4 regions of the Halomonas sp. AOP5-B2-8 genome follow, and region 3 is predicted to be linked to each of the others. Evidence: predicted binding sites of a transcription regulator. Region 3 holds the regulator's gene; each other region holds the start of a gene.

Region 1 (7,716 bases), on a different contig from region 3:
GTTGGCCTGGTCGCGTTATAGCGTTCACTTGATTGTCCTGATATTGCTACTGATCATTTTGGGTAGGCTTAATCGTAGGGAGCTTGAAAGCCGTGCACCTTGGGGCCAATTTGGCCGGGGCTTGCTGCTGCTGGGAGCCACAATATTTGCGTACTTATCGGTTCGTGCGTTACCTCTCACGCAGGTCTATGTTGTCAACTTCAGCTCGCCGCTTATCGTTACGCTACTTGCTATACCGCTTTTAAATGAACGTGTTGGTGCTAAACGTATATTGGCAGTTCTCTGTGGGTTTTCAGGCGTTCTGATTGCTGTTCAGCCTGATGTGGGTGACTTTAACGTCGAGCTTTTATTGCCGGTAGGGATGGCGGTGTGCTTTGCGCTTTATCAACTGGCAACGCGATACTTTGCCGCGCAGGACTCCTCGCTTACCTCGCTCCTTTATACAGCCGCCGCAGGGGGCGTTGTCAGCACGTTGGTGGTTCCCTTTTTCTGGGTGCCCGTGCAAGCGCAGGATATCCCACTGTTTATTTTGATCGGATTACTCGGTGCGCTCAGTCATTTTGCGCTGATCGAGGCAATGCGTTCGGCCTCGGCTTCACTGGTATCTCCCTTTTTATATTCACAGCTTATTTGGGCAACGCTCATTGGCTACTGGTTTTTCGGTGACTATCCCACCCGTGACACGTTCATCGGAGCAGGCATTGTTGCCTTAGCAGGTGGTTATCTCATTATCAATGAGCGCCATCGACATTAAACGGATAGGAGGCTTTATGAGCGAACAATCTAGAACGGTGCTTATGTTTGTTAACGGTCAGGCGATGTCTGGCGGAAGTATCAATTTTGCTTTAAAGGAGGCTAAGTTTTTGGGCGCCGTTAATACTGCCGCGAAGTATCGTTTTTACTCCGTGCGTGATGAATTCCCTGGGCTATGGCCTGTAGAACAGGGCGGTAAGTCCATCCCTGGTGAAGTCTATGAAGTCACTTATGCTCAGCTTCGCGAGTCATTGCTTCCCAACGAACCTTCCGAGTTAGAGCTGAGTATTATCGAACTGGAAGATGGAAGCGGCTCTTTGAGCATGATAATGCGTGAAGAGGATATTAACGTTGATGGCGTTGTAGATATTACCAATCGGGGTGGCTGGTTAGCGTATCTTTCAGCCAAGGGTGAGACGTCTGTATGAAGGGTTACGATTTAGTCATCCGTAACGGCACTGTTGTCACCGCTTCCGATACGACTATATGTGATATCGGCATTCGCGATGGGAGGATTGTTGCATTAGGAGAGTCGCTAGGTGCCGGTAAGGAAGAGATAGAGGCGTCAGGGCATTACGTTTTGCCAGGTGGTGTCGATGCTCACTGTCATTTCGATCAGCCATCGGGGCCAGGCATCCAAATGGCTGATGATTTCGAAACGGGCACTCGATCAGCAGCCTGTGGCGGCACCACAACGGTTATTCCGTTCGCTGCGCAGCAAAAAGGCGATACGTTAAGAGCGACGGTAGAAGATTATCATCGCCGGGCAGATGGTAATGCCTGTGTTGATTACGCTTTCCATCTGATTGTTTCTGATGCCACGCCCCTAGTCTTAAAAGAGGAGTTACCTTCTCTGATCGAGGAAGGATACACGTCTTTTAAAATCTACATGACCTACGACGATCTCAAGCTAAATGACCGGGAGATCTTAGAGACATTGGCTGTCGCAAGGCAAGAAGGTGCGATGACAATGATCCACGCTGAGAATGCTGACTGCATTGCTTGGTTAAGTGATGCGCTTGAAGCCGCCGGTCAAACCGCACCGCGCTTCCATGCAACCTCTCGCCCGCCCGTGGTAGAAAGAGAAGCAACCCATCGCGCAATTTCGTTTGCCGAATTAGTCGATACCCCTGTTCTTATTGTACATGTGTCAGGGCAGGAGCCGATTGAACAGATACGTTGGGCGCAAGGGCGAGGTTTAAGGATTTATGCTGAAACGTGTCCTCAATATCTGTTCCTAACAGCTGACGACTTGAAGTTGGATGGATTTGAGGGCGCAAAGTGTGTCTGTAGTCCTCCTCCCCGTGATGCGCGAAGTCAAGAGGCTGTTTGGGAGGCACTTGAAAACGGAGTCTTTCAAATTTTTTCTTCAGACCATGCGCCGTTCCGTTATGAGGATGCGGAAGGTAAAAAGTCGGCTGAAGGCAAGTCGTTTAAGCACATTCCAAATGGTATTCCAGGTGTTGAGACTAGGCTCCCTCTTCTGTTTTCAGAAGGCGTTTTAAAAGGCCGAATCGACATCACCAAATTTGTCGCATTAACATCCACTAATCCGGCTCGGATATACGGTCTTTATCCTCGTAAAGGAACACTTGCCGTTGGGTCTGATGCCGATATCGTGATATGGGACCCTACTCTTGAGTGGACGATTACCAACGATAGGCTACATCACAATGTTGATTACACGCCTTATTCAGGTATGACCCTCACAGGTAAACCTATAACAACGTTATTGCGCGGTCAGGTTGTCTGGAAAGAGAATATCTTTATAGGTGGGCCGGGTGAGGGATGTTTCTTACCGTGCGAACGCCCCCAGCCAGCAATGCCTAAAGGCGTTAGTAAGGGGTTTTAGCTTTAATGCTCAATGATGATAAACCGCTAGACGACCTGCAGTTTGAAAAAGCCGTGCAGTCAGTGACTACGATGACTTTAAGAGGTATTGGGCTGACGGTATGAGTATTGGCCAGCGATTAGATGGGCTGTCGCATACGCAAAATCGCTACGCCTAAACCGATAAAAGCACTGCCCATGATGCGATTGACCCACTTTGCTCGGCGTGTGTTGCTCAGCCAGCGAGTGAGATGTTTCGCGAGCCCGCCGTAGGCCATTAAGGTGGCGAATGAAAGCACCATAAAGGTGCCTACCATCATAGAAAATTGCGGAAGCAGCGCGCGCTGTGTATCCAAAAACTGAGGAAACAGAGCAGTAAAAAACAGGATTGCTTTTGGGTTGCTCATGGCGACCAGCAGGCCTTCACTGAAAATGCGCCAGTGAGGAATGGGCTTGGCAGCGGTGGACGGTACTGCCAGTGAGCGTTTGCTACGCCACTGGCGAATGCCTAAGTATATCAAGTAAGCGGCGCCGCCAAATTTCAGCAGGCTAAACAGCGTTTCTGAGGCATTTAATATCACGCCTAACCCCAATACCGCGGCGCTCGCCAGTATTAGCAATCCCATAATATTGCCCAGCGAGGAAAGCGCCACGCGCTTTGTTCCACCGGCCATGCCATTACGCACCGCGACTAAAAAAGCGGGCCCAGGGCTCGCAATGCTGACCAGCGCCATGGCAACAAACAGCAGCCAAGTGGAAAGTGGCATGGGTATATCTCCTAAGAGGATAAAGCCGGTTAGTCAGACGACCGGTATCTATCTAAGCGCTGATGGCAAGCCCGCACCTATGGAACGTTAACATTTCACTAGCCCAGTGGCCCGCTGGTAACCGTTGTCTTCAATCCTTTAATAATGGCTTGACCATCCTCACGCTTGAGTTCGTCGTACCAGGCTTGCGTTTGGGCGGCGTCGTGCCCATGAATCATCTCCGCGCGCTTACGGGCGCGCTGGACGATCTCTCCCACTCGGCTAACGCGTTGCGCGTCGTACTGCGTCAAGGCGCTGGCAATGGCAGATGAGGTGTCGGTATGTTCTTCAAGTGCGCGCTGCACGACTTGAGCCAGCACCCAGGCGTCTTCCATCGCTTGGCAGCCGCCTTGGCCAAGGTCGGGTGCCATGCCATGAGCAGCATCACCTAGAAGGGCAACACGCGGTGCGGTCAGTGAATCAAGCGGAGGAATATCGTAGATTTCCACACGCGCCATGCGCGCAGGGTCGAAGCGTTCGATAAGTGCCTGCACCGGCGCAGCCCAGCCTGCAAAGTGTGCGCGTAATTCATCGCGATAGTGGCTGGGGTCGTTGGTGGTGCCAGCGGGGAGCGGTACATCAAGAAAACAATAAAATTCCTGCGCGCCTTCGGCATTGCCCCCGTTGCCCATGGGCATAAACGAGACACGCTTCGCGTCGCCGACATACTGATCCCAGTGACTCTGCGGTGCCAAGGCATCATCGGCAGGCACGCGTACATTCCAGTTCACATAACCCACGTATTGGCGCTCAACGGGGTGACCCACGACCTTACCGCGCAGCTTTGAATGAGTACCTTCCGCGACGACTAATAAGTCTGCGTGCAGGCTTTCGCCATCGTCAAAATGCGCAGAAACACCGTCGTGCGTCAGCGTGTAATCATGACAGCGGCGGCCAAACTGCACATGCTCGGTGCCTACCGCGTCTAGCAACATTTGTTGTAGGGCGGCGCGAGAAATAGGGCATGCACGCTGCTCGATCTCTTCAAATAGCGGCACCAGGCTAAAATCGGTTAAGGGTTGACCGTCATGCGTCAGATAGCGCATCTGGGTGATGTTGCCACTTAAGCCTTCAATGGCGTTACCAAGGCCCAGTTGATGCATGACTTTCACGCCGTTAGACCATATCGAGAGCGCCGCGCCTACTGGACGCATCGTTGCTACGCGTTCAACCACCGTGACCTGATACCCTTGCCGCTGGAAAGCGAGAGCGGTGCTCAGCCCGCCAATGCCCGCGCCGATAACGAGAATATTGAGAGGCGTAGTCAGAGGGCGAGACATAGCGAGCTCCTTGAAAATGGGAAGGCACAACGGCTAACACGTCATATCAGCTGTTACCGCGAACTGTATACAGCGTTAAACCTTAATGTATAGGCAATCATAGTGCCAAGTCAGTCGTTACTTACCTGGGCGTCAAAACCTAACCGACGCCTGTAGGCTGACCTCTAGGGGATCGCCGACCACGACCCGTGTGTTGCCACCGCTTGAAGGGTAGTAAGTGGTGTCGAACAGATTCTTGGCATTGAGCTGCAGGTGAAGGGTGTCGCCCAGCCAAGGGGTGTCCCAGCCGATAAACGCGTCAGCGACGGTGTAGTCGTCTAACTGGAAACTGTTGTCAGCATCGCCTTCGCGCTCACCCACATAGCGAACCCCACCACCTAAGCGCCAGTTGCCCAGGCCAGGCGCGGTTGTTAAATCGTGTGCCAAGTAGAGGGTGGCGGTATGGCGTGCGGCGTTGGTCAGCCGGTTGCCCTGGGTATCTTCGGTGTCTTTAAGTACTTCGGTGTCGGTATAGGCATAAGCGCCTAGTAGTGAAAGCTGATCAGTCAACTGGCCGGAAACCGTTAGCTCCCCCCCCCGTGAACCCGCTTCGCCTACCGTGCGGGTCACACCGTTGTCTGAGACGGCAACATTCTCCTTGCGGATATCGAACAGCGCAACGGCCAACGAGAACTGGTCGTTCCATAGATGCTTCACACCGATTTCGCTGCCCATACTGTGTTCAGGATCCAGCGCCTGTCCGGTATCGCTGTCGGCCCCATTGGGCACAAACGCTTCGCTGTAGCTGGCATAAACGGACGTCTCCGGGGTCAGGCGATGCAGCAGACTGATTGATGGCAGGAAAATATCGTCGCTGGTATCCGTCTCGGTGATGAAGTCCTGCCCACGGCCGGAAAACTGCTCGTAGTGTGTATAGCGCCCGCCTAGCCCCAGCGTCCAGCGGTCGTTGAAGTGCCAGCGATCATTGAGATAAACGCCGGTCGTATTAACCTCATCCAAGCGGTTGCTGCGCGAGGTGTTAAGGCTATCGCTATCCAGCGTCAGGCCGCCGTAGCTCATAGCGTAAATGTTTTGATCAGTCACCGACGAGCCGCGATACACCTCGGCCAGATAGTCGCGGCGACGTTCGTGGTCAATTCCTACGGTAAGGTCGTGGCGCATGCCTGCCAGCGTGGCGGTGCCGGTAGTATCCCAGGCGGTGTACTGTACGCGGCGGTCATAACCTTCATTAGCATCTGCACGACGTGTTAATGCACCGCTCTGCGCGTTAACGCTTAGTACTCGCGGTTGGCCATCGCTGTACTGCCGGCGGTTCCAGCCGTAGGTGAGCCGTGTTGACCAGTCGTTGTTAATATCCTGTTCCCACCAGGCGGTGACGGCTTCGTCGTGACCGAAAACCCGCGACCAGGATTCGTCGAAACGGCGCTCACTAGGTACCTTGGCGGGTTCACCATCAATCATCACCGTGCCGCGATCCAGATCCAAGTCGTAGTCGCGATACTCATAGGAGATTTGTGCGCGACTTTCGCGGCCTTCCCAGCGCAGCGAAGGGGCAATAATCGTGCGTCGATCATGACCAAAAACGCGCGCGGAGTCTTCATCTTCATGATGGACGATAAATCGGAAGGCCAGGCCGGTATCGGCAATTGGCCCGGTGACATCCACGCTGGCATTGCCGCCACCCAAGGAGGTGGCTTCGGCGCTGATTTCGCGCTGCCACTCGTACTCAGGCCGTTTGGTGACCAGGTTGATCACCCCGCCAGGATCCTGCTGGCCTTGAAATAGCGAGGCAGGCCCCTTGAGTACTTCGACATGATCCACCGTTGCCATTGAGAAGGTGCCGCGCGGTTGGCGAATGCCATCGATCAGAATCGAACCATCGCTGTTGCTGCCGAAGCCGCGTTTAATATAGCCATCCTCGGTGCCCCCCATGTTATTGCCTGCGGTCACCCCTGCAACCATCGCCATTGCTTCGTCCAAGCTGTCGATGTCATGGTCGGCCATCACCTGGGCGGTGACGGTCTCCACGGCGCGGGCCTCTTCTAAAAACGACACCGGCTGTTTGCTGGCAAGGCTTGAGCGCTGGGCACGATAGCTCCGCGGAGCCACGTCAGTGAGCCGATCTGAGGTGACGATCAGTGTTTTTGGCGCGGTCTCGTTGGCCTGCTGTTCGTAGACCTGTTGTGCCTGGGTCTGTTGTGCATAGACATCGGGCAGTGGGTTCAGCAGTAGCAGTGGCGAAAACAATGCAAAGGTTCGGGAGCGCAGCATGGTCGATACAGATCCTGTTATTGTCAGAGGGGGAGTGGGCCAAGGATTATGGAGCGTTGAGTGCGCCCCAAAAGTGATCTTCGTGACTTAGCGCTGGCGTGATAGGTAGTAGGGCATTGAAGGTGGCGGCCGGATCAAGGTCAGTGAAGTGTTCGGGATAGAGCCATTGGACGATACGTTCGAGCGCTACAATGGCGAAAGGACCCTGATGAAAACCATGCCATAGCGCATAAAACTGTCCATTCTGAACGGCGTTAAGATGCGCCCAGCCGGGAAGCGATTGGCTCAGATGCCGCAAATCCTGGCTGATATCATCAGCACTGATATCAAGTCCAACGCGCACACCATCACCCGCTGTCCACTGCCCCGCGGTATTGAGGATGACGTCGGGTGGGTGGCTGAGCACCCATTCATTGCTCAGCGTTGCCGATGCGCCGGGAATTAATGCATCGGCAAGATTATCGCCACCTGCCCGGGCTACTAGGTCGGCTAGCCCGTTGCTTAGATTGGTACGGCAGCAGTCCACTTTTAGCCCAGGGGCGACATTGATTAGCACGGTGGGGGCATCGGCGGCCTGTTCCGCCAGCTTCAAGTCTGCCAAGCCCTGGTCGATACGCGCCAAGCGTTGTTCAATTAGGGCAATCATTGCGCTAGCTCGAGGCATCGCGTTCAAGGCCTCGCCTAAAAGCGCAAGGCTTTTGGGCGTGTTCTCCAGCGGGTGGCGGTTAAAGTCGATAAACAGGTAGGCAATACCTAGCTCGTCCAGTAGCTGCGCC
Region 2 (7,716 bases), on a different contig from region 3:
ACCATGGCGCACATCCACCGGTGAATCCTGCGGCGCCATAAAGTCGAACACCCGATCACGCTGAGTTAGCGATTGCAGCAAGCTCATGCGGAAGCCTCCTTGGGCGCGGTGGGTTTGGCGCTATTATCGTCGCGCTTACGCCGCTTGATATGGCGAAACAGCCCCGCCACACCCTTGGGCAGAAATACCGTGACCAATACAAACATCGCCCCTAGCGCAAACAGCCACGCATCCGGCATGACGCCGGTAAAAAACGTTTTGGCGTAGTTGACTAAAATAGCGCCGATCACCGCGCCATAAAGCGTAGCGCGACCGCCTAGGGCCACCCACAGCACAATTTCGATAGAGAAAATGGGTGAAAACTCGCTGGGATTAATGATCCCTACCTGCGGCACATAGAGTGCCCCCGCCAAGCCTGCCAACATCGCCGACACCACAAACACAAACAGCTGAAAGCGCTCGACTCGGTAGCCAAGAAAGCGCGTACGTGCTTCGGCATCACGCGTAGCGATACTGACCCGGCCCAGTTTGCTGGTCACTATGGCACGGCACAGAATATAGCCCAGCGCCAGCGCAACCCCGGTGGCGATAAACAGGCCCAGGCGCGTATCGTTGTTGCGCAGGTTGTATCCCAGCAGCTCGCGGAAGTCGGTTAAGCCATTGTTACCGCCAAACCCCATCTCATTGCGAAAGAACGCCAGCATTAAGGCAAACGTTAACGCCTGGGTAATGATCGACAGGTAAACGCCGGTCACTCGCGAGCGAAACGCCAAGAAGCCAAACACTAACGCCAGCAGCCCGGGGGCCAAGAGCACCATGGCAAAGGCAAACCAGGCCATGTCGAAGCCCTGCCAGAACCACGGCAGGCTGTCCCAGTTTAAAAACACCATAAAGTCCGGCAGCACCGGGTGGCCGTAGGTACCCCGATCACCTATTTGGCGCATCAGGTACATGCCCATGGCGTAGCCGCCAATAGCAAAAAACGCACCGTGCCCCAGGCTCAAAATACCCAGATAGCCCCACACTAAATCTACTGCCACCGCTAGCAGCGCATAGCTTAGGTACTTGCCGAACAAATTGACCGTATACGCGCCAATATGCAGCGGGTTTTCCGGCGGTATCGCCACATGTAGCAGCGTGACTAACGCCAGCGCAGCGACCAGCACGCCTAAAAAAATCTGCGTAGAGCGCTCGCTGAACGGACGTGTTAGCCAAAAATTGGTCGATGATTCGGTCGTCAATGACATCGTTTAGCCCTCCGCAGCCCGGCCCTTCTGCGGGAAGAGTCCACGCGGGCGTTTTTGAATGAATAGGATGATAAAGACCAAGACGATAATTTTGGCCAGCACTGCGCCCGCCCAAGGTTCTAATACCTGATTAATAATCCCCAGCGAGAGGCCCGCCACCAGCGTTCCCCACAGATTGCCGACGCCGCCAAACACCACCACCATAAAGGAGTCGATGATGTAGTTTTGCCCCAGGTTAGGGCCGACGTTGGTCAACTGGGAAAGCGCGACACCTGCCAAACCGGCCACGCCCGAACCCAGTGCGAAGGTCATAATATCGACACGGGTAGCGCGAATGCCCATCGAGCGGGCCATGGCCCTATTTTGCGTCACGGCGCGCACATCAAGCCCTAGCCGTGTGCGGCGCATAATCAGCATCAGCGCCGCAAACACCACCAGCGCAAAACCGAGCACCACCATACGGTTAAGCGTGAGAGACAGCGCATCATTGATCACTAAAGAGCCGCTCATCCACTCAGGGGTAATCACCGTACGGTTAAGCGGTGAAATAACGGTGCGCACCAGTTGCTGTAGAATCAAGCTGATACCGAAGGTCGCCAGCAAGGTTTCCAGCGGGCGGCCTTTTAAAAACTGAATAACGCCGCGCTCGATGGCAATACCCGCCAGCGCTGCGACCATAAAGCCCGCAGGAATAGCAAGAATCAGCGCCAGCCCCGGCTGGCCGGGCAGCAGCTGCTGCATTCCCCAGGTGGTATAAGCGCCCAGCATCATCAGCTCACCGTGGGCCATATTGATCACGCCCATGACGCCAAAGGTAATCGCCAGGCCTATCGCTGCCAGCACTAGTACCGAGCCGAGACTTAAACCGAAGTAGAGCGTTTCCAAGCCACGATTAATCTTGAGATTTTGTTCAATGCTGCCCAAAGCGCTCGCCGCTGCGTCTGCCACAATGGGGTCATCTCCGTTCACGGCGCGGCTTAGCGCGACTCGGGCGCGAGGATGCAGACTGCCACGCAGCGCTTCAACGCCCGCCAGCTCACCGCTTTCCACTTGGTAGATCGCTAACGCTTGGGAAAGCCTGCGGACAACCTGGCTATCCTGCTCGCCGGCAATCAGCTCACTGAGCGGCTCGGCCAGCGTTTCATCCACTTCGCCCAATAGCCGTTCTGCCGAGTGGCGACGACGCTCAATGTTAGGCGAGTAAAGGTCAACCACGGCGATGGCGCTACGCAGCTGATTGCGCAGCGCGTTATTTATGCCGATACGATCTAAGTCGCGGCGCGACATCTGGCCCAGCGCTTCGCCCGTTAGTACATCGGCAACCGGCCACTCGCGGCCGCTGTTGTCGAGCACCAGCACTATTCTGCCATCGTCGGTACTCTGTAAGCGGCCATCCAATAGCGCCTGCAGCCAATCGCGGGCGCGCTCATCATCGCTTTGCAAAATAGCGGTGATGGCGTCGCCTTTAGCGCTATATGATTTAACGTTCAGCGCTTCTAGCAGCTCAAGGGCGGCGGCGTCAGCGTTAGCTGTAGAACTCGTTTGGGCTTGCGAGGTGACTGTGATGCTCAACAACAGCAGGCACAGTAGCCCTAAGGAAAGGAAACGCCTCATGGGGTTCTTCCTTTGGTTATCTGAGAGGGAAAGGTAGCGTGCTCCTCTACGCCTCACTTTTCAGTCAGGCGTAGAGGGAAATCATCGTTATTCTGCGAGGGCCGCTTCGGCTTCTTCTACGGCGGTACTGCCGCCGCACGAGCCGTTAACGACGTTAAAGTTGCCGCATTCCATCGGCTTGCGCCAATCGGCAATCAGATCACGCGAACCGGGTAGGTAATCCGACCAAGCATCGCCTGCCACGGTAGACGGCGTCTGCCAGACAATATCAAACTGGCCGTTGTCTTGAATTTCACCAATCAGCACCGGCTTGGTGATGTGATGGTTGGGCATCATCGCCGCGTAGCCACCGGATAGATTCGGCACCGTCACGCCAATAATCGCATCTTTTACGCTGTCGACATCGGTGGTGCCTGCTTTACGAACCGCTTCTGCCCACATATTAAACCCAATGTAGTGTGCTTCCATCGGGTCATTCGTCACTGCCTCTTCGTCGCCGGTGTAGTCGATCCAGGCATCGATAAAGTCATAGTTGTCATCATTATCGACGCTCATGAAGTAGTTCCAAGCGGCTAAATGACCCACTAGCGGGCCCGTATCGATACCGGTAAGCTCCTGTTCGCCCACGGAGAAGGCGATGACCGGAATATCGGCGGCATCGATGCCCTGGTTAGCAAGCTCGGTGTAGAACGGCACGTTGGCATCGCCATTAATCGTTGAGATGACGGCGGTACGCTTACCCTCTTCGCCAAAACGGCTCAGCTCAGACACGATATTCTGCCAATCGGAATGACCGAATGGCGTGTAATTGACCATGATGTCTTCGTCGGCGATGCCATACTCATCTTTGAGAAACGCCTCAAGAATCCGGTTAGTCGTGCGCGGATACACGTAGTCGGTGCCGATCAGCGCGAAGCGTTCGATACCCACTTCGTTGATCAGATACTCAACGGCAGGAATCGCCTGCTGGTTAGGCGCCGCGCCGGTGTAGAAGACATTTTCTGAGGACTCCTCACCTTCGTACTGCACCGGGTAGAAAAGCAGGCCGTTGAGTTCTTCCACGACGGGCAGCACCGCTTTACGGGAAACCGAGGTCCAGTTACCGAAAATAACGTCAACTTCTTCCTGAGCCAGCAGCTCACGGGCGCGTTCAGCAAACAGCGGCCAGTTAGAAGCGGGGTCGACGACAACGGCCTCTAGCTGGCGACCCAGCAGGCCACCCGCTTCGTTCTGCTGTTCAATCAACATTTCGACGGTGTCTTTAAGAACGGTCTCACTGATCGCCATAGTGCCGGAGAGCGAATGTAGAATGCCGACCTTAATCGGATCTTCGCTCTGATCAGCATCTTGAGCGATGGCCTGAGCACTGGCCCCCATCACGACAGCGGCTAGCAAGGCGAGCGCAAAGCGACCCGGCGAGCGGGTTGCGCTCAGGTGTGTCGAGCGAGCGCTTGTGTTGTATGGCAATGTGATCACTTGAACCTCCTTGCACCCCTTATGTGTGGGGCTTGTTAATTGGCGTCGCATTTAGGGCTGCGATGTTAGTTCCCCCAATACGTCCACTAGCCATTAACACCTGCAAGGGGTGCGCCAGATTGGCACAACACTTATTTACAGCCATTTATTCAATGACTTATTGATATTATAAAAAACCATAGTCTAGCCGAATGCACCAACATTAAGCACGACGCCTGAGCTTAAGCACGCTATCAATGCACCAATAAAACCCTGTGCACCAATCGGGTAATTGTCGGGCGTCGACACACAACAGCAATGCTAAGCTCACCATTTGATTACAAAACCGACAAAAGCGTGAGATACAAAAAAGGAGCCTGGGTATCCCCAAGACTCCTTATTAATCATCCAAAACACCCCACTAATGAGTTACATAGCGGTACGTTTCTTGCGGCGTTTTTTCAGTAGCGGTAAGCCAAGCGATAGTAAGGCAACCAGCAGCAGCCCCAGCGCAATCGGCTTATCGACGAACGTTGTCCAATCGCCACCCGAGATTTGCAGCGCACGACGCATGGACTCTTCCATGATATTACCCAAAATCAGCGCCAGGATTAGCGGCGCCGCCGGGAAACCAAACAGACGCATTCCCAGGCCAACCAAGCCAAAGCCCAACAGCAGCAGCAGATCAAACACGCTGAAGCTCATGCCGTAAACGCCGATCATGCAGAAGATTAGGATGAGCGATAACAGCAATGGGCGGGGCATATCGAGAATTTTGGCGATATAGGGAATCAGCGGCAGGTTAAGCGCCAGCAGGAAGATATTGCCAATATACATACTGGCAACCACGCTCCAGAACACGTCCGGGCGCTGCTCAAGCATCATGGGGCCAGGGTTCACGCCCATTACCAGCAGCGCACCCAGTAGCACCGCGGTAGTACCCGAGCCCGGCACGCCTAGCGTTAATAGCGGTACAAAGGAGCCGGTACAAGCAGCGTTATTGGCGGCTTCTGGTGCCGCAACGCCCTTGATATTGCCCTGTCCAAAGGTGTGGCCATCTTTAGCAATACGCTTTTCCATACTGTAGCCCAAAAATGAGCCGATGGTTGCGCCCGCACCTGGCAGTACGCCGGTAAAGAAACCCAGTACCGAGCTACGGCCAATGGGGCCAGCGATCTCTTTTACTTCACTGCGAGTCAACTTCAGCGAGCCAATCGCATTGCGCGGCACTTCTTTGCCACCGCCGCCGCGCAGCAGCATATAAAACACCTCGGCAAGCGCGAAAATACCCAGCGCTACGACAAGGAAATCAATGCCATCGAGAAGCTGAATGGAGCCAAACGTATAGCGCTCGGTGCCGGTCTGCATATCGATACCCACAATCGAGATAATCACCCCAACCACGGCGGCAATGAGCCCTTTGACCAGAGACTTATCCGACAGCGAGACCACGGCGGTTAAGCCCAGCACCATCAGTGCAAAGTACTCAGAAGGGCCAAAGCTGACGGCCACTTTCGACAACAGCGGTGCGATCAGCATTAAGAAAATAACGGAAACAGTGCCGCCGATAAAGGAAGCGTAGGCGGCAATCGCCAGCGCTTTGCCCGCTTGCCCTTTTTTAGCCATCGGGTAGCCATCAAAAGAGGTCGCCACCGTGCCCGCCACGCCGGGGGCGTTGAGCAGTATCGAAGACGTAGAGCCGCCGAAGATGGCGCCGTAATAAACCCCCGCCATTAAAATTAAACCTGACGAAGGCTCCATGGCAAAGGTAATAGGAATCATAAGGGCAAGTGCGCTGATAGGGCCTAAGCCCGGCAGCATGCCGATAATAGTGCCGGCGAATACGCCAGCAAACACGTAAGCGATATTGATCGGCTCAAGCGCGATGCCAAAGCCGTACATCAGATTATTGAAGGCATCCATGGGAATTACTCTCTTAAAGACCTGCTAGCTTAATTTCGACTAAAACGGCTGGTTTAGAAAGGCAGCACGCCAGTGGGTAGATAGACGTCCATCACTCGCGTCATGGTGAGATAAAGCGCTAACACCACCCCCAGTGACGTAGCGAGGTTAACCGTATGGCGGCGGTAGCCGTAGTAAGCCGTTAAACCCACGCAAAGCAGCGTCGAGGCGAGCACGAAGCCAATCGGTACCAGTAAAAATGCATAGGCGGCAATTGCCAGCGAGGTCACGATGACTCGTGCCCAGGGCGTTAATAGCAGCGGCCCTTGTTGTGCCTCTTGATCAATTTCGTCAGCACCGGCAATCGGCGTAGGCTTCTCAAAGAACAGAAAGCCCGACAGGATCAATAAAGAAAATCCTAATACTTTGGGAAACAGGTCTGAATCGACCGGCCGCGGTAGCGGGAAAGTCGGGATTTGCCATGCCATCGCGATGTAGGCGACAGCCAATAGCGCCAATATCAGCGCTAACCACTGATTGGTATTTAAACGAGTCATAGGAATCTCTCCGAAGGAGCCAACGCACCGACTGTCGTTAACAACCCGTTTTAGTCACGGTTTTTTAAGAAAAAACAAGTGGTTAACAACAGGGGGTGCCCCAGCCGCACTTAGGCGGCTGGGTTATACAGGAGTAGGATTACTGGCGCAGCAAACCAAGCTCACTCAGCACATCGCTGAACTGCTCTTGCTGCTGATCCAGGAAGGCACCAAATTCTTCGCTGTTTTGGTAGGCGTCGATCCAGCCCAGCTGGTCGCTCGCTTCACGCCAGGCGTCGGTTTCAAGCATTTCAGCGAACAGATCTTCGTAGTAAGCCACAGCTTCTTCAGGCATATCCGGCGTGCCCATGATGCCGCGCCAGATATCGAAGGTGTAGTCGTAGCCTTGTTCCTGGTAGGTAGGTACGTCGGCTAAGCCGCCACCCAAGCGCTCTTCAGAGGAAACACCCAGCGCGCGGAGCTGGCTACCTTCACCCAATTGGCCAACTGACTCGCCAGCACCGGTGATGACCGCTTCAATATGGCCACCCATCAGGTTAGTCATGGCATCGCCGCCGCCCGAAAACGGAATATAGTTGATGTCCGCAGCATCAATACCCGCCGCTGAGGCCAAACCTGCCACAGAGATATGATCCATCGAACCCGGTGCACTACCACCGCCAACACTCAAACGGGGGTTCTCTTTAAGAGCCGCAAACAGATCTTCCAGCGTTTGATACTCAGAGTCTGCCGCGACCAGAATGATCGAGTAGTCGGTATTAATTCTAGCGACCGGGGTAAAGTCGGTGTGGTCATAGCGTGAGGCGCCTGCCAGCGGCACCAAAATCATCGGTGGGCTGGTCGCAAATAGCTTGTGCGGATTGCCGGCGTCGCGCGCCACTTGTGCCCAGGCGACGGCACCGCCACCGCCGGGTACGTTGATCGCGGCGAAGCTTTCATCG
Region 3 (7,716 bases):
GGGTAGGCAGCGCACGTCGAAGACGAGGTCAGCATCCAAGGGTACCCCACGCTTATAACCGAACGATTCAAACGTCAACGTCAACTGGTCGCACTGCTGGTGAGCCACCTGGTCAGTAATCCGGCGGCGTAGGTCGTGTACTGACAGTCGCGATGTGTCGATCAATAGATCGGCTAGATCACGTATGTCATGCAGGGTCTCTTCTTCTTTATTGATAGCCTCTTCAAGGGTCATTTCGCTATTGCGCGTCAACGGATGTCGGCGGCGTGTGGCGGAGTAACGCTCTAGAAGAATTCGGGCATCAGTGGTTAGGTAGATAACTTGGAAATCAATGGTGCGCTGGCGCAACTCTTGTAATAGCGAGGGCAGGCGTTCAAGAGCCCCCGGTAAGTTGCGTGCATCAATGCTGACCGCCAGATGGGTACGATCACTCTGGTCGCGTAATTCGTCGACCAGTGACCCCAGCAGCATGACGGGAAGGTTATCAATCGCGTAGTAGCCTAGGTCTTCCAACGCCTGTAAGGCGATAGATTTGCCAGACCCAGAACGACCGCTAATGATGACCAGTTGCATAGAGTTTCTCTTCGCGTTAATCCAACGGCTTAAATAGGGACTTGATGGTCATTGATTGTCGCTTAATCCGCTGAATGCTCACGAATTTTAGTTGTAATGAGGTCGAGTAGTTCGCGCTGACTGCCTGCTTTGCGTAGCCGCTGGCGAGTATCCGCATCATTCATGATGGTGGCTACTTGGCCTAGCAAAGAGAGATGTGTGTCATCCGCTTGTTCCGGTACGAGCAGCACAAACACTAGATCAACGGGGTCGCCGTCGATAGCATCAAAATCAATCGCTTCTGAGAGTTTTAAAAAACCAGCAATAGGCGTAGAGCAGTGAGGGCTGCGGGCATGTGGAATAGCCACGCCGTTACCAATCCCTGTGCTACCTAAGCGTTCTCGGCCGATTAAGCGACTGAACACTTCTTGGCTATCTAAACTGGGCGTATTTTGGGCGATAAAGGTGCTGAAAAATTCCAGCACCCTTTTTTTGCTGCCCCCAGGGACGTCGAAAAGAACGCGCTCTGGGGGGAGTATGGTTTCCAACGTCATTGAATTAACGCACACCTGCGCCTTGGGCGCGAGCTTGTGCTTTTTCCTTATGTTTAACGAGTTGACGATCAATTTTGTCCGCTAGCGCATCGATAGCGGCATACATATCACTGTCTAGGGCTTCTGCATGTAAGTCAGCGCCTGCTGCATGCAGTGTGCAGGCTGCCTGTTGGCGTTCTTTCTCCACCGATAGGGTGACCTGCACAGTGGTTATATTGTCGTAATGACGCTCAACACGTTCAAGCTTTTCATTAACATAGTCACGCAAGGCGTCAGTCAGTTCTACGTGATGACCAGTGATATTTACTTGCATTGACGTACTCCTTATCTATCGGACTGTACTTAGGAACCGTGCTTAGGAACCGTACTTAGGGACTGTACTTAGTACTTAGATATGTAGCCCTTTTGATTGTAACCCTTTTTGCCCCGTTGCAAAGCCCTTGTCGAGAGTTTCGCTGCAACCTGGCAGATCCTAGCGCAAACGGCGCCGCTCACTGGAAGAGGGAATGCCCATGGCTTCACGATATTTGGCTACCGTACGCCTTGCAACTTGAATGCCACCTTCTTCTAATAATGTCACTAAGCGGCTATCAGAAAGCGGTTTGCTGGGCGCTTCTTCGTGAACCAGCTTTTTCAGGCGGGCGCGGATCGCGGTACTGGAGTGGCTGTCGCCATCCTGGCCACTCACTTGGCTAGAGAAAAAGTATTTCAGCTCGAACACGCCACGCGGCGTATGAATATATTTCTGCGTTGTCACCCGTGAAATCGTTGATTCATGCATTTCAACGGCTGCGGCTATATCGGCCAAAATCAGCGGTTTCATGGATTCTTCGCCATGTTCGAGAAAGCCGATTTGACGGGTAATGATTTCACGGCCCACTCGCAGCAGCGTGTCGTTACGACTCGAAAGGCTTTTAATTAACCAGCGCGCTTCCTGCAGGTGTTCTTTCAAAAACTGATTATCCTGACTTTTGTCCGCACGCTTTATCAGGCTGGCGTAATCAGGTTGGATTCTTAACCGAGGCAGGGCGTCCTGATTGAGCTCTAAATGCCAGCCTTCATTATCATGACGCACCACCAGGTCGGGCGTGATGTAGCTGTCGTTGGTCACGCCATAAGCGCTGCCTGGGCGTGGATCTAGGCTGCGAATTAGCTGGATGACATCGGCTAGCTGCTCGTCATCGAGTCCTAAGCGTCGCTTGAGTAAGCGCATGTCATCTTTGCTGAGCGCTTCAAGAAACTGACGCACTAGCCTACGAGCAGGCACCAGCAGTGGCGTATCATCTGGCAGGGCGGCGAGCTGCAGCATCAAACATTCACGCAGGTCGCGGGCAAAAATACCGGTGGGCTCGAATTGCTGCAGTTTTAATAATGTCGTTTCGACTTCGCGCTGGCTAAGGCTATCAATGCCCTGGGCGCGTAGCCCTTCACGAATATCATTAAGCGGCTGGGTCAAATAGCCGTTGGCATCTAGTGCATCAATGAGGCTCTCGGAAACCAGCTGTTCACGCACACTAAAATCGGTCATGGCGAGTTGCCACAATAGGTGGCCGTGAAGGCTCTGTTCGGCAGCCTGGCGCTCAAAATCAGGGCCCTCGCTGCTGCTGCCAGTGCCGCCAATGTCTTGATAGGTGTCCGACCAGTCGCTATCAACGGAAAGCTCGGTGGGAATGCTCTCTGACCACTCCTCCTCTTTAGGCTCGCTTACGGCCTCTTCACCGAACTCATCTTCCTGTTCCAGCATGGGGTTGGCATCTAAGGCCTGCTGAATTTCCTGACGAAGATCCAGAGTCGATAGCTGCAGCAGGGCGATAGCCTGCTGCAGCTGAGGTGTCATGGTCAGCTGTGTCCCAATGCGCAGTTGAAGAGAAGCTTTCATGACCATTTGAGAACCACTCGTTAATCGGAATGCTTTACCCTAGTGCGAGTGGGAGCTGGGTGCAAGTGCAATAAGCATGCCATTGGTAGTTAAAGCGTTATAAGGCGGGATTTATGGGCAAAAATAAGCCTACAGACGAAAATCTGCGCCCAGATAAACATCCCTGACTTGCTGGTTAGTGAGGATAGATGCCGGGGGGCCGCTGGCGATGATATGGCCATCGCCGACAATATAAGCGATATCGCAAATGTCCAGCGTTTCACGGACGTTATGATCGGTAATCAGAACGCCAATGTGGCGCTGTTTCAGCGCGCGAATGATGGTTTTAATCTCGCCCACTGAAATGGGGTCAACCCCGGCAAAGGGCTCATCTAGCAAGATGAAGGCGGGTTCGGTCGCTAGCGAGCGGGCAATTTCTACACGGCGACGCTCTCCGCCTGAGAGGCTCATGCCTAGGTTGTCGCGAATATGGGTGATATGGAAATCTTCAAGCAGAGCCTCCAGGCGCTCTTCGCGACCTGGGCGGTCGAGCTCTTTGCGCGTTTCTAATATCGCCATAATGTTATCGGCAACCGATAATTTGCGAAAAATAGACGCTTCTTGGGGCAGGTAGCCAATGCCCGCCGCTGCGCGCTCATGCATCGGAGCGCGAGTTAAATCTAAGTCGTCAATACCCACTTTGCCGGCGTCAGATTTGACCAGCCCGACAATCATATAAAACGACGTGGTTTTGCCCGCGCCGTTAGGGCCGAGTAAGCCAACGACGCTGCCTTGGGAGATTTCCAAGTTAATATCTTTAACTACGCGGCGACGTTTGTAACTTTTTGCCAAGTGGTGGGCATATAATGTTTTTATCGGCGCATTGTCAGCAGTTGCCATCGATAGACTCTCTATTGTTCAGGCTGAATGGTCATGCGTATACGCTGTGGCTCGCTACCTTCAACGTCTGAGCGCGCTTGAATCACTTCACGGTCGATGAAATATTCAAGCCGACCTCCGGTAAATTTGTCGTCCTGCTGTGTCAATTCAGCTTGATCAACGAGCTCCACTCGGCGTTCGGCGACGTGATAAATAATCCGCCGAGCCCAGCCTTCCGTCGGGCCTTCTTGCCCTTCGGCCTGATGGCGCAAATAAGCACGCTCACCGGTCGACGTTGCCCGTGAAAGCTCGCCCGCCTCATTGCGTTGAATTTCCACTCGTTCGCCGCGCAGCTGCATTTCGCCCTGGCGAATATTGACATCCCCAGTGTAGACGGCGGTGCCCGCGCGCTGATCAAGATCTAGGCGGTCGGCTTCCACCTCCACGGGGGCCTGTTGTGAAGACGAGCTGGTTTGGGCTGCCGCGGATAGCGGCACGGCAAGCGCAAAAAGGGCGGTGTAGATAAGTGCTTTCATGGCGACTCCTGTTAGCGTTGTGTGGCCGGTGGATGAGTGCCGCGCACACCGTCAGATAAGCGGACCTGGCTATCGTTTAACCATACATCCATATGTGAAGCATTCATTTGCTGGGGCGGCTGTTGCAGTAATACCGGTGCCTCGCTCCATGCATGTTGAGTGAGGCCATCATAGTGCAGTTCTTCAGTATCCAGCTGCCATCCTTCGTCTGGCGCAATAAGTCGCGCGGAGCCGGACATAACGAGGGACTGCGTATTGGTATTAAGCGTGCCCACATCGGCACTGGCTAGCCACTGGCGCTCATCGCTGTCATACAGGGTGGCCTGAGGGCTCTCAGACCAGGTTTTCCCGCTTTGCGGCGTATGGATGAGGCGCGGTGTTTTTAATGATTGCAAGACGTTACCGTTGTCGCCAAACAGAGTGATTTCAGCATCCTGAAGTACGTGCCCTGGCTCTTGGGCCTGCGCTTCTGGGTCGATAGCGGTTTTTTGAGGCCCGCCTGGGCCAAGCCACACCAATAGCACGCCCAAGGCGATAAAAAGCCCTGTTAATCCTAGGCGTGTTTTAAGATGCTTAAGCATTTATGTGCGGCCGTGCAAGTAAGTGTCGAGCACTGCGCTCCAGTGCCCTTGGGCTTCAAGCAGAGTATCGCAAATTTCGCGTACCGCGCCGTGCCCGCCAAGCCGTTCCGTTGTCCAGTCGGCATGAGTGTGCATATAGTCCGGCGCATTGGGGACGGTAATGCCGACACCACAGCGCTTGATAACCGATAGGTCGGGGAGATCATCGCCGCAATAGGCGACTTGCTCTAGCTCTATATCCAAACGCTGGCACAGGCCGCGCAAGGTGGCGAGCTTATCCTCGCAGCCTTGAAAGACATGGTCGATACCCAGCGCTGCGGCACGTTGACTAACCATGGGCGAATCGCGGCCAGTAATCAGCGCGACGTGGATGCCGACTCGCTTAAGCAGCTTTAGACCATGGCCATCCTGAGTATGAAAGGCTTTAATTTCGATGCCGTCAGCCTGAAAGTAAAGTCGACCATCGGTGAGTACGCCATCAACATCTAACGCCAATAGACGAACGCGGCGAAGTCGATCAAGTAGGGCTGCAGATAGGGTCATAAAGCCTCCATTCTTTTAAGAAGTCGCTAAATCTTGCGATAAATACGTTAAATAACGCCGCTAACAAGCAAGTCATGCATATGTAAGGCACCAACCGGGCGCTGTTGTTCATCAACCACCGCGAGTGCCGTAATTCGGCCCTCTTCCATAATGCGTACCGCCTCTGCTGCCAGTATGTCGGGGCCGATACGTTTACCTGGCCGAGTCATGACATCATCGACTAAGACGTCGCGTAAGTTGTGGTATTGATCCAGCGTGCGCCGCAGATCGCCATCGGTATATACCCCGGCTAAACGACCGTCACTATCAACCACGCAGGTAAAGCCCAGCCCTTGGCGGGTAATTTCCAATAAAGCGTCGCGCAGCGGGCTGCCTAGCGGAATTTGCGGCAAGCGTGCGCCATCGTGCATAAGGTCTCTCACGCGCAGCAACAAGCGCTTGCCTAAGCTGCCACCCGGATGGGAAAGAGCGAAATCTTCTGCCGTAAAGCCTCGGGCTTCCAGCAGTGCTACGGCGAGCGCATCACCCAGCGCTAGGGCGGCAGTGGTCGAGCTAGTGGGGGCGAGATCCAGCGGGCATGCCTCGCGCTCAACGCCGCTATTTAGATGCGCATCAGCATGCTTAGCGAGCGTGGAGCCAGGCCGCCCTGTCATGCTGACCAGCGGCGTACCTAAACGTTTCAGTAGCGGCAGAAGGGCGGTCACTTCGGCCGTTTCGCCTGAGTTAGACAGGGCCAACACAACGTCGGCGCGAGTAATCATGCCCAGGTCGCCGTGACTGGCTTCACCTGGGTGAACAAAGAAGGCGGGTGTGCCGGTGCTGGCTAGGGTGGCGGCAAGCTTGCCGGCTATATGGCCAGATTTACCCATGCCAGTGACCACGACGCGCCCCTGGCAGGCGAGTATAAGCTCGCAGGCGCGGTCAAAGTTTTCATCTAACTTGGCCTGCAGGCCACCAATAGCTGCCTGCTCAATTTGCAGCGTACGTAAGGCACTTTCGCGCAGTAAGCTGAGGGAGGCGAGAGGCTGGCGCATAGCGATATCTCTTGGCGATTGAAAATATAAAAGGCGACAAGCGCTAAGAATAACATCTTGGCAGTGCTAGTAGGCAGTACTTCAGCTGCTATTGGGGCAGATGTGCTGAGATATGCTGTGCTTAATAATCGCAACATCGGTTAGCGTGATAGCGCTTAGTAGAGTTATAGTACGTTGTTCGATAATGTATTAGAACGCTGTTTTTTTAAATGCGGCAGCGGCAAGTGGCGTATAATAGTTAGCCCTAGCCGCGTCGCGCTAAGAGTCAACTGAGCTATGACAGAGACACCCTTCATAGAAATTGAAGATCTTTATTTTTCTCGTGGCGATCACGAGATTTTTCGTGGCGTCAATATGACGATTCCGCGGGGTAAAGTCACTGCTATCATGGGGCCCAGTGGCACCGGCAAGACAACGCTGCTTAAGCTCATAGGTGGCCAGTTGGCGCCGGACCGAGGACGAGTCTTAATTGATGGTCAGGACGTTCATCGCCTCTCACGCAAAGCGCTGTTCACGCTACGTAAACGCATGGGTATGCTGTTTCAGAGTGGTGCGTTATTTTCAGATTTAGACGTGTTTGAAAATGTCGCCTTTCCGCTGCGCGTGCACACCGACTTGCCCGACACGATGGTGCGTGATCTGGTGCTGCTGAAGCTGCAGGCGGTAGGTTTGCGTGGAGCGCGTGAATTAACTCCCGCGGAGCTTTCAGGCGGAATGGCGCGGCGAGTCGCCTTGGCGCGAGCCGTAGCACTAGACCCCGAGCTGGTTTTGTACGATGAGCCTTTCGTTGGTCAGGACCCTATTTCAATGGGCGTTTTGGTTCAGCTGATTAAGCGCCTCAGTCAAGCGCTACAGCTGACCTCTGTCGTGGTCTCGCACGATATTAAAGAAACCTTGAGTATTGCGGACTACCTCTATTTGATCGCTGATGGGCAGGTAGTGGCGCATGGCACGCCGCATACGCTGGATATCAACCAGGATCCACGGGTTAGTCAATTTGTTCATGGCGAGCCCGACGGTCCCGTGCCGTTTCACTACCCCGCTGAGGCGTTTTATCGCGATATTCTGGGGCAAGCCGCGCTACGACAATAGGCAAAATGTACAAAGGCAGGGTCAATGCAGTCAAAATTCTCAAACGGCACCGCGCGTATTACCCGTCTGGGGCGCAAAGGGTGCGAT
Region 4 (7,716 bases), on a different contig from region 3:
CGCCCCTATAGCGCCAACCCAGCTCGACTTGTTGTGCCTTAATGCCCTTAAGCGGGTTGTCTGCGACGGTCTGGCCGGCACGGCCGTAATACTTGGATGGGTCGGGCAGCTCAAAGCCTTCTGAGTAGCCGAGCCAACTTTGGTGGCCGTTGTCAAAGTCGTAGAGTGCGCTGAGGTTGTAAAGCGTCACGTCGTAGTCGCTGGAGCCGCCCGGCACGCTGTTGAAGTTGTCTATCTCAACACCCATTTGCTGGTGGCGGATGCCGCCGCTCAACTGCAGCTGATCCGTTGCCCACCACTCGCTTTGTGCAAACAGTGCGACCGTATCAACTTCAAAGCCTGGGTAGCGTGGCGTAATACTGCCAGTGCGCTGGATGAGGCCGCCGCTGGCATCACTGGCGACGCGGTCAAAACGCATCTGCGAGGCATCAAACGACTCCCGGTCCAGATCCGCGCCGTAGGTCAGGTTTAGTGAGTCGCTGAGGTCGGCCGAAAACAACGCTTTTAAGCCGCTTAAAGTGGTGTTCTGCTGGGAGGCCGCGAAATAGTAGCCACCGCCAGGCGCCGCATACGGGAAGGGGTGAAAGCTAGATTCCTCTTCACGATGGTAGACCTGAAGATAGAAATCTTGGTTAAGCAAGTTGGCATGATGATAGTTGGCACTAAACATCTTGCGATCAGTGCGCGGCTCTCGGTCAGCGCTAAAGCCATCGCGGATATCGGCATTCTCTAGACTGGGCGTTGCGGCAGCCAAATCAGGGAAGTAAAGGCCACGGTCACCCTGCTTGCCTGACTCGTAGAGTTGGCCGCTAAGCATCAGTGTCTGTTCATCGCTCAGCTCAATGCGCAGGTTGCCAAGAATATCTAGGCTGCGGTTGTCTTGCAGGTCACTCTGGGCGATATCGGGAAAAATCTCATCGCCACCGGCATCATACTGGCGGCCATTTTCCACTAGCGATACGCCAATGCGGCCCTGCACTGTTTCATTACCACCGCTAGCCGATTGAGAAAGCCGCCGATCAACGTCATGGCCAGTATTGAATCCGCTGGTCACGCTGGCCTGAGACTCGAAATGAGGACGACCGCTTTCGCCTTGTTTGGTGATGATATTGATCAACCCGCCCGTCGCGCCCCCGCCGTAAAGGCTGCTGGTGCCGGAAAGCACTTCGACACGCTCGATATTAAACGGGTCAATGGCATCGAACTGGCGTGACAAGCCGCGTGAGTTATTCAATGAAACGCCGTCAATCAGCACCTGCACGCTGCGCCCACGCATGTTTTGCCCTGCATTGGTGCGACCCTGGGGACCAAAATCAAGCCCCGGTACCAGCCTGCCCAGCGCCGTTTTAAGGTCGCCGCCAGCATTGATTTGCTGCTGAAGCTCGCGGCTTTCGACAACGTGCACCGCCCCGGGAATCTGGCTGATTTGTGTTGGCGTGCGCGAGCCGACCACCACCATGGTTTCCTGCTCAGTATGTCCAAACGGGGTTTGCGAATAGGCAAGCAGAGGAAAAGCGCTACTCAAAAGGCTAGCGCTTACAACGAGATAGCGTTTCATGAGTTTTCCAGAGAACAGGTTTGTTATTGGCAGTGATCCTAATCATTGACAGTCTAAAACGCAATGATAAATGTTCTCATTGTTTTTGGAAATAACAAGCGTTGCTAGCTTCTCTGCTGCTCTGAGCTACGCGGCGGCGATTTAGGCCGCCGCGAAGTGCATTACTGGTTGTCTGACGGGCCGCTAGAGACAGGCTTGTCGGCCGTCGGTGTGGGTGACGGCGCTGCGGCCTGCTGCGTTTCAATCACGGCTTCCAAGTTTGCCACTTGGCGTTCCAGCGCTTCGACGCGCGTTCGTGTGCGCTGTACGACATCCATCAAAATATCGAAATCTTCGCGTGAGACCAGCTCAAGGCGATCAAACGCGCTGCGAACCACTTGCTGTACGCCTTTTTGAATATCTTCCGGCGCTTGAGATGCGTTCTGTAAGCGGTCGCCAATCTGCTGTGCCAGTCGGCTAATACGGTCTTGAGGCGCCATGGCTCTCTCCTAATGGGTCACACATAAAAGATAATTGCTTACCGGTAAGGATACGCAACAGTGGGCGACTTCGCATGTGCCGCGTGCGTTTACTGTCTTGTGCGTGATTTGCATCTAAATAGGGCGGGCAACGTTTGCTTACGCTCTTTTTTGGTGCGCCAGGGCTGTTACGGTAATGATTTTACGCAAAATCGGCCATTAAAAACCATTTTTTTTATGTTAACTAAATGATTTTAAATTAAAAAAAATCAGCTGGCACAGTATGCGCATTAACGGTTCAGGTGCTTATTCTGGCGGCTGCGCCGCTACTAATCTAGCAGGACTTATCCAGCAGGGGAGATCCGGGATGAAACTCATCACCGCTATCATCAAGCCATTCAAGCTCGACGACGTTCGTGAAGCACTCGCCGATAACGGCGTGCAGGGCATTACCGTTACCGAAGTAAAAGGCTTTGGTCGTCAGAAAGGTCATACCGAACTGTATCGCGGTGCCGAGTATGTGGTCGACTTTCTACCCAAAGTGAAAGTGGAAGTGGCCGTAGACGATGATCGCCTAGAGGGCGTACTGGATGCGATCTGTAACGCTGCTAACAGCGGCAAGATTGGCGACGGCAAAGTCTTTGTGACGCCGCTAGAAGACGTGATCCGTATTCGTACCGGTGAACGCGGCGCAGATGCCGTTTAAACCGCACTCACAGGGTACTTTTTTAGTTCAACGGAGAACTAACAATGAATGAATTGGCTGATCTAAGCTACGCACTCGATACCTTTTACTTCTTAATTTGCGGCGTGCTAGTCATGTGGATGGCCGCTGGTTTCTCCATGCTTGAAGCGGGCATGGTGCGTTCGAAAAACACGGCAGAAATTCTAACCAAAAACATCGCACTGTTTGCTATTGCCTGCACCATGTACCTGCTGGTTGGCTACTTCATCATGTACTCAAGCTCTGCCGGTGGCTTCCTGCCAAACCTGGGCTTCTTGATTGGTGCCGAAAACAGCATTGATGCCGTCACCGCAGGTGGCGACGATGCTCCATATTACTCCATGCGAGCCGACTTCTTCTTTCAGGTTGTGTTTGTCGCAACGGCCATGTCGATTGTGTCTGGAGCGGTGGCTGAGCGTATGAAACTGTGGGCATTCCTGGCCTTTGCGGTTGTCATGACCGCGGTGATCTATCCAGTATCTGGCTATTGGACATGGGGCGGCGGCTGGTTGGCTGAAGCGGGCTACTCTGACTATGCCGGTTCGGGCATTGTGCACATGGCTGGGGCCGCTGCTGCGCTAGCCGGTGTATTGGTGCTAGGGCCACGTAAAGGTAAGTACGGTAAAGATGGTTCGATTCATGCTATTCCCGGCGCCAACATGCCGCTGGCGGCGCTAGGCACACTGATTCTGTGGATGGGCTGGTTTGGCTTTAACGGTGGCTCAGAGCTAAAAATGTCGGATATCGGTTCCGCTAACAACGTGGCACAGGTGTTTGTTAACACTAATGCGGCCGCTGCGGGTGGCGTCATTGCCGCGCTTATTCTGGCGAAACTGTGGTTCCGTAAAGCGGACCTCACCATGGCGTTGAACGGTGCATTGGCGGGCCTCGTCGCCATTACTGCCGATCCGCTTTCTCCTTCTGCTTTGAGTGCGGCGATGATTGGCGCGATAGGTGGCATCATCGTTGTCGCTGCCATCGTGACACTGGACAAGCTGAAACTGGATGATCCTGTCGGTGCTATCTCTGTTCATGGTGTGGTCGGTATCTGGGGTGTGTTAGCAGTACCGCTGAACAATGCCGATGCAACCTTTGGTGCTCAGATCATTGGCATTGTGGGCATCTTTGCCTGGGTCTTTCTTGCTAGCCTGGTGGTATGGCTTATTCTCAAAGCGATCATGGGCGTGCGCGTTAGTGAAGAAGAAGAGTATGAGGGTGTCGATATCGCTGAGTGCGGTCTCGAAGCCTACCCAGAGTTTAGTGTTAAAAAATAATTAGGTGGCGCCAAAAAGCAATTTTAAGACGCCTAAATGAGCAAGTGTTGTTCTCATGGCCTCCCCTTTTGGGGAGGCCTTTTTATTCTCCTCCCATAGCGGTGTATGCTGGTCGTTAGCGGGCCATCCGCCGCCGCACAGTAAAGCCCATCACGGCCACCTAGTTAGAGAGGATTTTCGTAATGAAATTGATCACTGCTATTATCAAGCCATTTAAGTTAGACGACGTGCGCGAGTCTCTCTCCGAGATCGGCGTACAGGGCATTACGGTGACGGAAGTTAAGGGCTTTGGTCGTCAGAAAGGTCACACCGAGCTTTATCGCGGCGCTGAGTATGTGGTGGATTTCCTACCTAAAGTGAAGCTGGAAGTAGCGGTGGACGACGATATGGCGGAACAAGTCATTGATGCCATCACCCAGGTCGCTAACACGGGTAAAATTGGTGATGGGAAAATCTTCGTCATACCGCTAGAGCAGGTCATTCGCATCCGTACCGGTGAAACGGGAAAAGACGCGGTTTAAACGATTGAGTGGCGCTTTATAAATCGTGAGTGATAAGCAGCACAAAGCCCCTGTGGATAATCTCCATCAGGGGCTTTGTCGTCCTAGTGATGATGTAGAGAATTTTGTCTATTCACTATTCACCACTTACCAACAAATTACTTCTCTACAAAGGCACGCTCGATCACGTAGTCGCCGGGTTCGCCCATGCGCGGCGAAATATTCAGCCCCAGCTCATCAAGTAAGGCGCTGGTGTCGTCTAACATCGCAGGGCTGCCGCAGATCATCGCGCGGTCTTGACGCGGATCAATGGGCGGCAGGCCAGTATCTTCAAACAGCTTGCCGGAACGGATGTGGTCGGTCAGGCGTCCCATGGTGTGAAACTCTTCACGGGTGACGGTGGGGTAGTAAACCAGCTTTTTAGCAATATCCTCGCCTAGGTATTCGTGGGCCGGCAGCTCTTTGGTGATGAAGTCGGCATAGGCCAATTCAGAGACTTCACGCACGCCGTGGATCAGCACCACTTTTTCATAGCGCTCGTAAACCTCAGGGTCTTGAATCAGGCTCATAAAGGGCGCGAGGCCCGTACCGGTAGACAGCATATACAGGTTTCGCCCCGGCAGCAGGTCGTCGCAGACCAGCGTGCCAGTGGGCTTGCGGCTAACCATAATCTGGTCGCCCACTTTTAAGTGTTGCAGACGTGAAGTCAGCGGGCCATCGGGCACCTTGATGCTGAAGAACTCTAGGTGGTCTTCATAGTTGGGGCTGGCAATCGAGTAAGCACGCATTAACGGCTTGCCGTTGACTTCTAGGCCGATCATTACAAACTGACCCGTTTTGAAGCGAAGGCTGCGCTCACGCGTGGTGCGGAAACTAAATAGCGTGTCGTTCCAGTGGTGAACGCTGAGAACTTCTTCTAGGGCAAACTTGCTCATGCGGATCTCCATTAGCCGCTGCGGTGACTAAACTGCCGCAGCGTTATTCTTAAAAAGAATAAAAATTATTAAATATATTGTCGGTAATTCTAAGTGAGTAATGATATATCTGTTAAGTAAATTATATTGATAACTCTTATCTATAAAATAGATATAGGCCGGATTTATGCACTATACCCTGCGTCAATTGGAAGTGTTTGTGGCGGTAGCTCAGCATGAAAGCGTTTCTCAGGCGGCGCGGGCGCTTGTGATGTCTCAGTCAGCGACCAGTACGTCGCTGGCTGAGCTTGAGCGCCAGTTTGACTGCCAACTGCTGGACCGAGTGGGTAAGCGCTTAAAGCTCAACGCGTTGGGGTTTCAACTATTGCCCAAAGCCGTCGCGTTGCTTGACCGGGGTGAAGAGATCGAAGAGCTGCTGCGCGGGCAGCAGGGCGTGGGGTCGCTGGATGTAGGAGCCACGTTGACGATAGGTAACTATTTGGCCACCCTTTTAATCAGCGATTTTATGCAGCGCCATCCCGGCAGCCGTGTTCGCCTGGCGGTGCGCAATACCCGCCATATTATCGAAGGCGTGCGTCAGCACTCGCTAGATTTAGGATTAATTGAAGGGCAGTGCGACGATGATATGATTATCAGCCAGCCGTGGGTGGAGGACGAGCTGTGTGTTTTTTGCTCGCCGCGCCACCCGCTGGCAGGCTTGGAACATCTTGAACTTGAGCAGCTGTTGCGTGAGGACTGGATCATGCGCGAAGAGGGCTCCGGCACGCGTATGACGCTCGAGCATGCCGCCCGCCACCGGCGTAGCCGGTTCAATACTCTACTGGAACTTGAACATACTGAGGGTATTAAGCGTGCCGTGGAGTCGGGCTTAGGGATTGGCTGCGTTTCGCGCCTAGCGCTGCGCGATGCCTTTCGGCGCGGCAGCTTAGTGCCCCTGCCTACGCCGGAGTTGGATCTAAGGCGTCAATTCACATTTATCTGGCATAGGCATAAATATCTCACGACGGGCGTGCGCGAGTTTCTACGCCTCTGCCGTGAGATGACGGCCGGCGCCAAGCGCAGCGACGATATCTCGCTGCCGCCGATTCCTTAACCATTTTAAATGAATGTTTAACTGTTCGCTTAGCGTAAATCGCTGACGGCAGCCTGGATATCTTCAAGTGACGCTTTACTAAGGTCTTTCGAAAGCGAGTGAATGACTAGCTTCTGAGTGGGGCCATCGATTTTGTCGCGTAGCAAACCTAAAAACTTGGGCGGTGCCACCATAATGAGCTTCTCCATGCGGTTATCCACACGGGCGGCGTACAGATGATTGGCAACCTCTTTCGCAAAGAGCTCGTTTTCGTGCTTGGAGGCTGAGCCTTCTTCTCCAGCTGAGCGTGATGTGGTGGACGTAGCATCGTGCATGTCGCCGCGCCGATCGGTGACCAGATCCCCTTCGTGCAGCCGTCCTTGTGCGTGAACCAGGCTTTCGTGCTCTTCAAGCGTCAGCGCATCACGCGTAAAGATACGCGCGCGAGCGGCGTCGGCTACCACAATATAGGTTGTCATCACTGTGCATCCTCCTGGTCATTGATGGTGCTTTAACCATGGCAAGCGTTTGACGATAGGTCAAACGCTTGCACAATCTGCTACAGCACCTTGCTGCGTAGAAGGCTGGTAATGGCCTCACCAATCAGCACCAACACGATGATCGCAATCAATATCGTCGCTACGGTTGGCCAAGCGAAAGTATCAATAGCGCCCTGCAAAATAACCCCGATGCCACCCGCACCAACAAGCCCCAGCACCGTCGATTCACGGATGTTGATGTCCCAGCGCAGTATCACAATGGCAAAAAAGGCGGGCATGACTTGCGGCACAATCGCATAGGCAATCACCTTGGCTTTGGACGCGCCGGTGGCTTCCATCGCTTCTACCGGCTTGCGGTCGATCTCCTCAATGGCTTCGCCCATCAACTTGCCGATAAAACCGATAGAGCGAAACACGATGGCGAGAATGCCCGCTAACACGCCGGGGCCAAAAATGGCCACAAACAGCAGTGCCCAAATTATGGTATTCACCGAGCGACTGGAGACGAGTATGAAACGCCCCAACCATAGGCACGCACGGTTTGGCGTGGTGTTTTGAGCGGCAATGAAAGCCACCGGTAGCGCTAAAAAAATAGTTAGGAAAGTGGCCAGAGTCGCGATATGCACAGTCTCGACCAGCGCTGCGATAATATTGTTGAAACCCGCTGCACTGGGTGGCCACATGCGCGCGCCCAG

The links. Region 3 encodes sigma-54, which starts transcription at its own class of promoters, with help from an activator protein. Its sites were predicted from a motif close to TGGCACNNNNNTTGCTNT; they were not measured.
Region 1: hpxO (FAD-dependent urate hydroxylase HpxO) is a predicted target of sigma-54. The motif match lies at 4,760-4,777, and genes of this name have one in related genera.
Region 2: urtA (urea ABC transporter substrate-binding protein) is a predicted target of sigma-54. The motif match lies at 4,437-4,454, and genes of this name have one in related genera.
Region 4: ACT3RP_RS10195 (P-II family nitrogen regulator) is a predicted target of sigma-54. The motif match lies at 2,291-2,308, and genes of this name have one in related genera.

Annotation. Positions count from the first base shown of each region.
Region 1 is NZ_JBQSVS010000004.1:312,544-320,259, forward strand. Features, by position in the region: gene ACT3RP_RS11560 (DMT family transporter) at 1-754, shown strand, start outside; gene ACT3RP_RS11565 (allophanate hydrolase-related protein) at 771-1,181, shown strand; gene hydA (dihydropyrimidinase) at 1,178-2,605, shown strand; gene ACT3RP_RS11575 (LysE family translocator) at 2,724-3,350, opposite strand; gene hpxO (FAD-dependent urate hydroxylase HpxO) at 3,449-4,669, opposite strand; gene ACT3RP_RS11585 (TonB-dependent siderophore receptor) at 4,802-6,940, opposite strand; gene ACT3RP_RS11590 (ABC transporter substrate-binding protein) at 6,987-7,716, opposite strand, start outside.
Region 2 is NZ_JBQSVS010000004.1:79,202-86,917, reverse strand. Features, by position in the region: gene urtD (urea ABC transporter ATP-binding protein UrtD) at 1-87, opposite strand, end outside; gene urtC (urea ABC transporter permease subunit UrtC) at 84-1,247, opposite strand; gene urtB (urea ABC transporter permease subunit UrtB) at 1,251-2,861, opposite strand; gene urtA (urea ABC transporter substrate-binding protein) at 2,949-4,238, opposite strand; gene ACT3RP_RS10510 (tripartite tricarboxylate transporter permease) at 4,746-6,239, opposite strand; gene ACT3RP_RS10505 (tripartite tricarboxylate transporter TctB family protein) at 6,293-6,775, opposite strand; gene ACT3RP_RS10500 (Bug family tripartite tricarboxylate transporter substrate binding protein) at 6,915-7,716, opposite strand, start outside.
Region 3 is NZ_JBQSVS010000003.1:487,549-495,264, reverse strand. Features, by position in the region: gene rapZ (RNase adapter RapZ) at 1-573, opposite strand, end outside; gene ACT3RP_RS09885 (PTS sugar transporter subunit IIA) at 636-1,106, opposite strand; gene hpf (ribosome hibernation-promoting factor, HPF/YfiA family) at 1,111-1,419, opposite strand; gene ACT3RP_RS09875 (RNA polymerase factor sigma-54) at 1,579-2,991, opposite strand; gene lptB (LPS export ABC transporter ATP-binding protein) at 3,115-3,864, opposite strand; gene lptA (lipopolysaccharide transport periplasmic protein LptA) at 3,876-4,379, opposite strand; gene lptC (LPS export ABC transporter periplasmic protein LptC) at 4,391-4,960, opposite strand; gene ACT3RP_RS09855 (KdsC family phosphatase) at 4,961-5,503, opposite strand; gene ACT3RP_RS09850 (KpsF/GutQ family sugar-phosphate isomerase) at 5,551-6,537, opposite strand; gene ACT3RP_RS09845 (ATP-binding cassette domain-containing protein) at 6,814-7,629, shown strand; gene mlaE (lipid asymmetry maintenance ABC transporter permease subunit MlaE) at 7,654-7,716, shown strand, end outside.
Region 4 is NZ_JBQSVS010000004.1:11,472-19,187, forward strand. Features, by position in the region: gene ACT3RP_RS10185 (TonB-dependent receptor) at 1-1,558, opposite strand, end outside; gene ACT3RP_RS10190 (accessory factor UbiK family protein) at 1,720-2,037, opposite strand; gene ACT3RP_RS10195 (P-II family nitrogen regulator) at 2,384-2,722, shown strand; gene ACT3RP_RS10200 (ammonium transporter) at 2,767-4,014, shown strand; gene glnK (P-II family nitrogen regulator) at 4,197-4,535, shown strand; gene ACT3RP_RS10210 (ferredoxin--NADP reductase) at 4,673-5,449, opposite strand; gene ACT3RP_RS10215 (LysR family transcriptional regulator) at 5,616-6,542, shown strand; gene ACT3RP_RS10220 (host attachment protein) at 6,572-7,000, opposite strand; gene phnE (phosphonate ABC transporter, permease protein PhnE) at 7,081-7,716, opposite strand, start outside.